DNA from 2 places in the Clostridium sp. CM039 genome. Region 1 is predicted to be linked to the other one. Evidence: a T-box and tRNA genes for the amino acid it is inferred to sense, from the RefSeq annotation. Region 1 holds a T-box; the other holds one or more tRNA genes.
What was found. A T-box is a leader RNA that pairs with one kind of tRNA and senses whether it is charged. The one in region 1 lies ahead of ileS (isoleucine--tRNA ligase), so its partner is inferred to be a tRNA-Ile.

Region 1 (5,855 bases):
GGTCATCTATATTCTTAACTAATGTGTTTAATTTTGACATCATCCATTTGTCCATAATATTCTCAGATTCAAAGCTATCATATTTAGTTGGGTCAAAATTATCTATTTCAGCATATAGAATATAGAATGAATATACATTCCAAAGAGTTCCTATGAACTTCCTTTGTGCTTCAATTACCGCGCCTTCATAAAATCTTGAAGGTAACCATGGCGCACTAGCAGTATAAAAGTACCATCTTAGAGCATCTGCTCCTTGATTTTCTAGCACTGTAAATGGACTTAGCACATTCCCTTTATGCTTAGACATTTTAATTCCGTTTTTATCTAATACATGCCCTAGTACAATACAGTTTTCAAATGGGTTTGTATCAAATACAGCTGTAGATACCGCAAGTAACGTATAGAACCATCCTCTTGTTTGATCTACTGCTTCTGAAATAAATTGAGCTGGGAAATTAGCTTCAAATATTTCTTTATTTTCAAATGGATAGTGATGTTGCGCAAATGGCATTGATCCTGAGTCAAACCAACAATCTATAACTTCTTCTACTCTAGTCATAGATTTGCTACATTTTGGACATTTTAAATTTACCTTATCTATAAATGGTTTATGAAGCTCTATTCCTCCTGGCACATCTATTCCCTTTTCATTAAGTTCTGCTATACTTCCAATAAGTTCGCGATGACCGCATTCACATTCCCAAATTGGAAGTGGAGTCCCCCAATATCTAGATCTACTTATACTCCAATCTATAACGCCTTCAAGGAATTTACCCATTCTACCTGTTCGCACGTTATCTGGCATCCAATTAATTTTATTATTATTATCTATAAGTTTGTCCCTTACTGAAGACATTCTTACAAACCAACTTTCTCTTGGATAATATAAAAGTGGTGTATCACATCTCCAACAGTGTGGGTATGAGTGTTCAAATTTCTCTGCTTTATATAAAATATTGTTTTCTTTTAAGTATTCTAATATTTTAGCATCAGCCTCTTTAACAAAAATGCCCTTCCATGGAGCAACGCAATCTACAAATTTTCCTTCTACATCAACTAAATTAATAAGTGGTAAATCATATTTTTTACCAAGCAAATTATCATCTTCACCATAAGCCGGAGCAATATGGACTATCCCTGTACCATCTGAGAGTGTTACGAAATCTCCGTGTACTACATAGAAAGCTTTTTCTTTTGGAGTATAGAAATTAAACATTTGCTCATATTCAAGGCCTATTAGAGCTTCTCCTTTAAATTCACGTACTACCTCATACTCTCCCACGAGTTTACTTAATAAATCTCTCGAAAGTATTAAAGTCTCACCTTCCTCAATTACCTCAACATAATCATATTTTTTGTTTACTGCAAGTGCTACATTACTTGGAAGTGTCCAAGGAGTTGTAGTCCAAACAAGTATAAATTTTTCTTCACCCTTCACTTTAAATTTCACATATGCTGACATTTCTTTTACATCTTTATATCCTTGAGCCACTTCATGAGATGATAAAGATGTTCCACATCTTGGACAATAAGGCATTACTTTATGACCTTTGTATAATAGATCCTTATCCCACATTTGCTTTAATGCCCACCAAACCGATTCAATATAATCATTGTGATAAGTTACATATGGCTTCTCCATATCTACCCAGTATCCTACCCTATCCGACATTTCTTCCCACATATTTACATAATTAAAAACACTGTCCTTACATTCTTTCACAAACTTTTCCACACCATAAGTTTCTATTCCAGGCTTACCATTAATTCCAAGTTTTTTTTCTATTTCAAGTTCTACCGGTAATCCGTGGGTATCCCACCCAGCTTTTCTAAGAACATTATATCCCTTCATTACCTTATATCTTGGAATTAAATCCTTCATAACTCTTGTTAAAACATGCCCGATATGTGGTTTTCCATTAGCCGTTGGTGGACCATCATAAAAAGTAAAGGACTCTCCTTCCTCATTTAAATCAAAATTCTTTTGAATAATATCTTTTTCTTTCCAAAGCTTAAGCACATCTTTTTCTATATCCATAAAACTTTTTGAAGCATCATTTTTCTTATACATAATAAAACTCCTTTCCCTATTTTATTTAATAATTACTATTTGTATGTGGGGAACTTTCCTTCTGAAATATCGTTAAATCATCACCTGTGGTACTACAATATTTTTAAATATAAAAAAACCCCACCCTAAATAGGACGAAGTTAAATTCGTTATACCACCTATATAATACATATAAATTCAAGTACAATAATACCTTATTCTTTAACGCAGAAATACGGATAAGCTTACTAAACATTCAGCTCTCAGCTCCTAGGTGATTTTCTCTAAACCTTCACTATGGGTTCTCAACCTGCCCCATTCTCTGTAAGTTACTTGCTTAAATACTTTTCCTAATCAAAGCTTTTTATTAGTCATAATCAATAATTACTATGAACTTCTTATCATTATATTATAATGAATTTTCATTGTCAATTTCTTTTTAAATTCTCTTGTATTTACCATGAAAAAAAAGAGGTCTATATCTAAAATTTAAAATTTGTGTTATAAATCCTATATCTTGATATTTTGGTAATACTATTCTACAAACCTTCAATAACACCTTGATTATTTAAATATCACCTTTTCATAGATGTATGTGATATAATACTAGTTAAAAATAAACTTTGTTATGATTTGAATTTATAAATGATTTTTCATTTGTAATAACTTGCAAATCAGCGCCATTGATTTATAATTTATTGTGTTTTGTGATGTTTTCTTATTGACATACTTGCATTTTCATAATAAAATCATTTTATTTACAAATAAAATTTTGTTGTATTTCTAAGAAAAGCTCTCTACTTCTATATGTGGTAGCCTTGTTACAGGCAATTCAAGTATTCTGCTAAGATCATGATTCTATTTCTAAAAAGGTTAATCAAGTCACTTTAGTGGCTTTTAAGCAATTTATATACTTTAAAGGAGGAATATTATTTTGAAAAAATTAATTTATGTAATTCCTAAAGAAAAGCATTCTGAAAAAGAAATTAAAGAAACTTTACTTGCTCACCCTGAGGTGAAATTCGTCTCACTAGTTGGTATTGACTTATCAGGTAATGACACTGACGAGAGAATTCCAATGAAAATATTCTTAAATGATATTAGTGGCTTCGCGGACGGTGCTATTCAAACTGATGGTTCATCTGTAGTATTGCCAGGTATTGCAACTCTAAACAATGCTAAATTAGACATGCTAGCAGATTTTGACTGTAATTGGTACGTCGACTACAATTATGAAAACATTGACCCTGAAACAACATTACCTATAGGTACATTAAAAATTCCATGTATATTATTACATGATAATCTCCCAGTAGATTCAAGATCAATCTTAAAAAGATCCGTTGAATGTTTTAAAACAACCCTTCTTAATTTATTCAAAGAAAATCCATCATCTTTAACTTCTTTTAATTTTGAATATAAAGATATTGATGAGCTAATGCTCACTTCTGCTACTGAGTTAGAATTTTGGGTAAAAACACCTAATGATAAGGCCGATATAGAAGAACTATCTACTTCGCAAGTACTAAAAGAGCAATATTGGAGTAAAACTAAAGGAAATGTTCGAACAGCTCTCGAGCAAACACTTCTTTTAATGGAAGAGTATGGTTTCGAACCTGAAATGGGCCATAAAGAAGTTGGTGGGGTAAAAGCTCAAATAGGTGAAGCTGGTACTCTAACACATATTATGGAACAACTTGAAATAGATTGGAAGTTTTCAAATGCTCTACAATGTGCAGATAATGAGCTATTTATCAGAAATTTAGTAAAGGAAACCTTCAGACTTAACGGTCTAGATGTTAATTTTTTAGCAAAACCTGTACATGATGTGGCTGGAAGCGGTGAACATATTCATGTTGGAGTCGCTGTAAGATTAAAAAATGGAAAGAGAGTTAACTTATTCAATTCAAATAAAAAACATTTTTTAAGCACTTTAGGTTATGCTTCCGTGATGGGCGTACTTAAAAATTATGAAGTAATAAATCCATTTGTTTCTTCAACAAATGATTCTTTAAGAAGATTAAAAGTTGGTTTTGAAGCTCCTATTTGCATAGTAACTTCACTTGGTCACAGTGTAGATATTCCATCGAGAAACAGATCTATACTTTTAGCCTTAATAAGAGACCTTGATAATCCACTTGCTACAAGATTTGAGCTTAGATCTCCATGTCCACATACTAATGCCTATTTAGCTTTATCTACCCTATATATGACAATGCTCGATGGGATTGTATATGCCATCGAAAACAATAAATCTGAAGATGACCTTTTGAAAGAATTATCTAAAGCACCAGGAGACGACAGCGATTATTTAGAAAAAGATAGAGCTTACAGAAGTGAAGAAGATGTATTCGAATTCTATACAGAAGAAGAGCGCGCAAAATATTTTGGAAAAGCACCAAAAACTGTTTATGAAAATGTTCGTACATTAGAAGAATATCCTGAAAAGCTTAAGGTTCTTACGACTTCCAATGTATTTACTACTAGCATAATAAATAGCTTTAAAATGGCAATAACCAGTAGATGGGTTACTGAAATAAATAATAGGTTATTAAATAATTATGCAGAAGAGATTCGAAAATCTGAAATGATTCACACTGCTGAAAAAGCTTTAGATTTAGATTTAGCAAATTGGCAAAAAATTAATGACCTTAGACATTCTCTTATGAAGGATACTTATTCTAAGAAAAGCCTATTTACTAAAATAAAAGAAGCCTCTAAACTTGAAAACTATGAAGAACTTTCATCATTACAAATACAATTAGATGCACAAATGGAAGAGCTTAGACATTATTATTCTAACTATAAAAAGAATTTATTAGATATTTAATAAAAATCAAAATTATATATTGTGAGTCATGAAATGACCGTATAAAATGTTCTTTTACTACACAATATATTAATTTTAAAGGCATTTCAGAAGGAAAGACTCCCACTTCTATAAGTGGGAGTCACATACCATAACAAAGAGAAACCATTTAACAAAAGGAGAATTTACATGAAAATAACTTGGTTAGGTCATTCATGCTTTCTTTTGGAAGATTCAAAAGGTGTGAAGCTTTTAACAGATCCATTTGACAATACTTTAGGGTATGATATTTATAAAGGTAGTCCAGATATTGTAACTATAAGTCATCAACATTTTGATCATAATTATATCAAAGAGCTAACTGGCAATTATAAAATCATAGATAAAATTGGTATTTCCACTTTACATGATATATCTATAAAAGGTACCCCTTCTTATCACGACAAAAATAAAGGTGCAAAACGGGGCGATAACATAATATTCACCTTTAGAATGGATGGGTATTCCTTATGTCATTTAGGAGATCTAGGCCACACTCTTTCAAATGATGATATATCCTCCCTTGGAGATGTAGATATATTGTTTATCCCAGTAGGGGGTAATTATACAATTGATGGCAAGGAAGCGTCGGAAGTTACTAAAAAAATAAACCCCAAAATAGTTATACCTATGCACTATAAAACTTCACAACTATCTCTTCCATTAGAGGGAGTAGAAACATATCTTATGCATATGAAAAACGCCTCAAAGATAGATAGTAATACTTTAGTGGTTAACGATGAAATAAAAGAATCCATGTCTGTCAAAATATTAAACTATATTTAGAAGAAAAGCCTACCATTTTTAAATAAGTGGTGGGCTTTCCTTTTTTATTTCACATTGGATCAAAATATTAATAATGAATTTTATATTCGCTTATTCCATTATACAATTTGATTTTCTAAAATACTTTTTTTAACATCAATGATTCTCTGATTAGATGATCCAGTATACTTA
Region 2 (5,855 bases), 200 kb from region 1:
GTAATCGAAACTATAAAAGAGATTATAACATTTATAAATATAATAATTTTGCGTTTTAATCTTTCTTTATTTTTATTCACTTCAACAACCTTTTTCCATCTTAAAATACTACTTTTAAATGTTTTATAATACATCCATATTGCAATATAACTCACCATAAACACTGGTATCATTAACTTTAAAATTGATGTTAATTTAGTAAAATATACTGATAAATATCCTACTTCCTTAAACCACTGTATGTTTATAGCAAAATTAATTATGTTACCTAAGAAAGCTAAAAGTATTACTATTATTGCTATAATGATAGCTACGGTCTTTTTTCTTTTCGTAAAAAATCACCTCTTATCTAATTTTAGTAATTTAGCTAACTTTGAATATTTTGTTTCAATTGCACCAACTGGGCATAATTCCTGACAACAAAAACATCTAATACATTCATGCATATTCCATTTAGGATTTAATATGTCTCCTTTTAGTACCATCTCAATCGCCGCAGGCTTCTCTGGACATACCTCAGCACACCTTCCACACCCTATGCATTTTTCTTTAATTAGGGTTGGGTTTGGTGCTATCATTTCTCTTAGAAAATTAGTTACCCCTGGGTTTATAAAATAAAAGTTACCTCCCTTCCTACATAGTTTAAAATCTTTTGCTTTCATAGATTCTAAGTCTTCACCAAGTATGTTTATATCCTTTGAAAGTACTACTCCCCATTTGCTATCATATGCTTCTTTTAAAACAGGTGTATCCAAAGGATCATCGTAACCTATAAGTCTAACGGCAGTGGAATCCACAGCTGTTAAGCTCTGTCCCATAATTAAAGTATTCATTTTATATGGCTGTCCACTTTTAGGTCCATTACCTTCCATAGCAATTATACCGTCTAAAATAGCAAAATTAGTCCCAACGGCCGTATTCAAATCCAAAAGCATCTTGCAAAAATTATTTGCATCAGGCATTCTTGTATGCCAAGTTGCTTTTTGCGTTCCTGGTATACAACCAAATTGATTTTTTACAGCTCCTGTATAATAGGCCATAGCATGTGTTTTAAGTTTTGGCAGTGATATAACAACGTCTGCCTCATAAGCAGCTTTAGAGATATTCCAAGATTTACATAAAATAGAATTATCTAATTTAATATGTACTGACTCTTTAAAATCCTCAAAAGTAACTCCGTATTTATCAGCAACCTCCATAAGACCAGATTTTTCTGCTGCTTTTCTTGAATCTCCGAAGCCAGGCGAATCACCAAAGCTAATGTAACTAGAATATTCCCTAATAACTCTAATTACTGCTTCAAAAACAGCATAATGAGTTACTACTGGCGATCCTTTACTCTCAACACTTAACATATTAGGCTTTAAAAGTACTTTACTGTTTTTTGGTATTAATTGTTTCAAAAATTGGTGTCCACCCAATAATTCAAATCCCTCTCGCAACTTTTTTTCTACTAAATCGACATCATATTCCGTACATTTTAAAAGTGCAACATTTTCCATAATACTTTCTCCTTTAATAATTAAATTACTCACAAATTAAGTAATTCTTATTTTTTAATTCTTTTATAATACACTCTATAATCTCTTCATTATCCGCTTTTATAGTATGTAAGTGTATTCCTTTAGTTAACGAGGATAATGGCTTGGCACTAAATTCTTTAAACTTTCTTGTGAATTTCTCAATATCCATAATTGTCTTTATCATGAGCATTGCTCTTATTTCACCGTATAAAGAGTGTTCTACTGTTACATCCTCTACTATACCCCCAAATTTTACAATGCATTCAAGCTCATTATATATATCGTCTCTTGTGTGTGAAACTGCAATTACCCGCCTTACATAATTACTTTCTTCTTTAGGTATTAAATAACCTTCTGAAGTCGCAATTATATTTACACCTTCTGCCCTTATAATTGCAATATCTTTTACTATAACTTGTCTTGTAACCCCTAGTTTCTCTGCTAAAAAGTTACCTTTACATGTAATATTGTCTTTAAATAATTTGTTTTTAATATATCCTCTTCTTTCCTTTGAATCCATTCTTTCCTCCCAATATTTGTATTTAATTATATTCTATCACTCTTTATGTATTATTAGAAATACTTTATAACATATAAATGATTTTAAATTAAAAGCATCCTTTTTTATAAGTATATTTATCTAATATATACTTTTACTGTGATAAATCAAAAAAAGAAACTATATATTAGTTTCTTAATTTCTATCATCACATTCTTTTAATAAATCTAATTCTATATCACCTGTTATATTATTATTATTATGATGATTTTTCACTAAAAATAAAATTCTATCGTTGTAACCATACTTCCTTAATAAACTATATCCTATATCTCCATGATTATAATAAATATTAACATTTTTATTTTTCTTATATGTTCTAATTTTTCCATTTGTCACCTTGTGAATTATAACCATTATAGCTTTATCTATTGGATTCATACTATTATATATTTTACCTATATCATGAAGCAATGCAACCTTTATCAAATCATTTGATTCTAACTTTCTTTGATTACAAGTTAATTTTACATCCCTAGCTACATTTATACAGTGTTTTTGCTCATAAGTAGGTAATTGGTTTAATAATTGTAATTCATAAGTTTCTAAATGCATTTTAAGAAACTCTAAATCTTCATCATTAATCTTCGAAACCATTGACCTGTAAAACTGCTTTACTCTATATAGTGACATCATAAAGTTCCTTTCATATTTCATATTATTGCTTTTATATTGTAATACATCTTACCTAATAAATCTATAATTAAATCATTTCCTTTTGAAATGTCGTTAAGGACTAATTTTTAACGAAATAAAAAACAGCCCATATTTGGACTGTTTTTTGGTGGAGATAAAGGGAATCGAACCCTTGACCCCCTGCGTGCAAGGCAGGTGCTCTCCCAGCTGAGCTATATCCCCACATATGGTGGACCTTCAGGGACTCGAACCCCGGACCGACCGGTTATGAGCCGGTAGCTCTAACCAGCTGAGCTAAAGATCCATGTATTGACCTGGCGACAACCTACTCTTCCACAAGGTCACCCCTGCAGTACCATCGGCGCATTGAAGCTTAACCTTCGTGTTCGGTATGGGAACGGGTGTTACCTTCATGCCATAATCACCAGATTTATAAGGCATTAACCTTACAATTAAAGTATACCAAGCTATTGTTAACTTGTCAATATACTTTATGAGATATTCTCTCAAAATTGCACAGTGAATTAATCTTCTTCCTTTGTCAGAAGCTTAGTTTCTTTCTTACGAAAGAAATAATTTCTGCGAAAGAAGTATATCGCATTACTTTTAATTATATATTTAGGTCAAGCCCTCGACTTATTAGTATTAGTCAGCTGAACATGTTACCATGCTTACACCTCTAACCTATCAACCTGGTGGTCTTCCAGGAGTCTTACTAACACCGCACTTACGTGCGAGTTATGGGAAATCTCATCTCAGGGTGGGCTTCACGCTTAGATGCTTTCAGCGTTTATCCCTTCCAAACATAGCTACCCAGCGATGCCACTGGCGTGACAACTGGTGCACCAGAGGTTTGTCCATCCCGGTCCTCTCGTACTAAGGACAGCTCCCTTCAAATTTCCTACGCCCGCGACGGATAGGGACCGAACTGTCTCACGACGTTCTGAACCCAGCTCGCGTGCCGCTTTAATGGGCGAACAGCCCAACCCTTGGGACCTACTTCAGCCCCAGGATGCGACGAGCCGACATCGAGGTGCCAAACCTCCCCGTCGATGTGGACTCTTGGGGGAGATCAGCCTGTTATCCCCGAGGTAGCTTTTATCCGTTGAGCGATGGCCCTCCCACGAGGTACCACCGGATCACTAAGCCCGACTTTCGTCCCTGCTCCACTTGTAAGTGTCGCAGTCAGGCTCCCTTCTGCCTTTGCACTCTTCGCGCGATTTCCAACCGCGCTGAGGGAACCTTTGGGCGCCTCCGTTACTTTTTTGGAGGCGACCGCCCCAGTCAAACTGCCCACCTAACAATGTCCTGTGACCAGATTCATGGCCTCCAGTTAGAACCTCAGTACTGTCAGGGTGGTATCCCAAGGATGACTCCACACAGGCTGACGCCCATGTTTCTCAGTCTCCCACCTATCCTGTACAGACAATACCGAAATTCAATGCTAAGCTACAGTAAAGCTCTACGGGGTCTTTCCGTCCAATCGCGGGTAGCAAGCATCTTCACTTGCACTACAATTTCGCCGGATGTGTTGTTGAGACAGTGCCCAAATCATTACGCCATTCGTGCGGGTCGGAACTTACCCGACAAGGAATTTCGCTACCTTAGGACCGTTATAGTTACGGCCGCCGTTTACTGGGGCTTAAGTTCATACCTTCGCTTGCGCTAAGTAATCCCCTTAACCTTCCAGCACCGGGCAGGCGTCAGCCCCTATACATCAGCTTTCGCTTTAGCAGAGACCTGTGTTTTTGCTAAACAGTTGCTTGGGCCTATTCTCTGCGACCTACTTACGTAGGCACCCCTTCTCCCGAAGTTACGGGGTCAATTTGCCGAGTTCCTTAACAACAATTCTTCCGATGGTCTTAGGATTCTCTCCTCACCTACCTGTGTCGGTTTGCGGTACGGGCACCAATATCCTCGATAGAGACTTTTCTTGGCAGCGTGGAATCAGATACTTCGGGAATAAATTCCCTTCCCCATCACATCTCAGCGTTAAGAGCAAACGGATTTGCCTGCTTGCTCCGCCTAAATGCTTAGACACACATCCAATAGTGTGCACATCTTATCCTCCTGCGTCATCCCATTTCTAATAACGTCCATTGGTGGTATCGGAATATCAACCGATTGTCCATCACCTACGCCTTTCGGCCTCGGCTTAGGTCCCGACTAACCCTGAGAGGACGAGCCTTCCTCAGGAAACCTTAGGTTTTCGACCGTTAAGATTCTCACTTAACTCTCGCTACTCATGCCAACATTCTCACTTCTGTACCGTCCACCACTCCTTACGGTATGACTTCAGCCAGTACAGAAAGCTCCTCTACCGCGTACACAATTGTGTACACCCATAGCTTCGGTGGTAAGTTTTAGCCCCGGACATCTTCGGCGCAGGATCTCTTGACTAGTGAGCTATTACGCACTCTTTAAATGAGTGGCTGCTTCTGAGCCAACATCCTAGTTGTCTTAGAAATCCCACATCCTTTTCCACTTAACTTACACTTTGGGACCTTAGCTGATGGTCTGGGCTGTTTCCCTTTTGACTACGGATCTTATCATTCGCAGTCTGACTGCCGAAATAAAAGTATATGGCATTCGGAGTTTGATAGGGTTCAGTAACTGTTGTCAGCCCCTAGCCCATTCAGTGCTCTACCTCCATTACTCAATTAATCGACGCTAGCCCTAAAGCTATTTCGAGGAGAACCAGCTATCTCCGAGTTCGATTGGAATTTCTCCGCTATCCACAGCTCATCCCATGGTTTTTCAACACCAACGTGGTTCGGACCTCCACGGAATTTTACTTCCGCTTCATCCTGGCCATGGATAGGTCACCCGGTTTCGGGTCTACGACATGCAACTATGCGCCCTATTCAGACTTGGTTTCCCTTCGGCTCCGTACCTTAAGTACTTAACCTTGCTACATATCGTAACTCGTTGGCTCGTTCTACAAAAAGCACGCCGTCACACATATAAAGTGCTTCGACCGGTTGTAGGCACACGGTTTCAGGTTCTATTTCACTCCCCTTCCGGGGTTCTTTTCACCTTTCCCTCACGGTACTTCTTCACTATCGGTCACTAGGTAGTATTTAGCCTTGGGAGGTGGTCCTCCCAGCTTCCCACAAGGTTTCACGTGTCTCGTGGTA

Region 2: it encodes a tRNA-Ile, which carries the amino acid that the T-box ahead of ileS (isoleucine--tRNA ligase) is inferred to sense. The anticodon was not compared.

What each region holds. Positions count from the first base shown of each region.
Region 1 covers NZ_CM143649.1:2,751,403-2,757,257, forward strand. The annotation lists gene ileS (isoleucine--tRNA ligase) at 1-2,071, opposite strand, end outside; T-box leader at 2,199-2,417, opposite strand; gene ACWJJ2_RS12760 (type I glutamate--ammonia ligase) at 2,982-4,880, shown strand; gene ACWJJ2_RS12765 (MBL fold metallo-hydrolase) at 5,049-5,684, shown strand; gene nrdG (anaerobic ribonucleoside-triphosphate reductase activating protein) at 5,783-5,855, opposite strand, start outside.
Region 2 covers NZ_CM143649.1:2,948,135-2,953,989, forward strand. The annotation lists gene ACWJJ2_RS13650 (UPF0182 family protein) at 1-308, opposite strand, end outside; gene ACWJJ2_RS13655 (DUF362 domain-containing protein) at 339-1,502, opposite strand; gene ACWJJ2_RS13660 (transcription repressor NadR) at 1,528-2,043, opposite strand; gene ACWJJ2_RS13665 (HDIG domain-containing metalloprotein) at 2,218-2,679, opposite strand; tRNA gene ACWJJ2_RS13670 (tRNA-Ala) at 2,865-2,940, opposite strand; tRNA gene ACWJJ2_RS13675 (tRNA-Ile) at 2,946-3,022, opposite strand; rRNA gene rrf (5S ribosomal RNA) at 3,031-3,147, opposite strand; rRNA gene ACWJJ2_RS13685 (23S ribosomal RNA) at 3,338-5,855, opposite strand, start outside.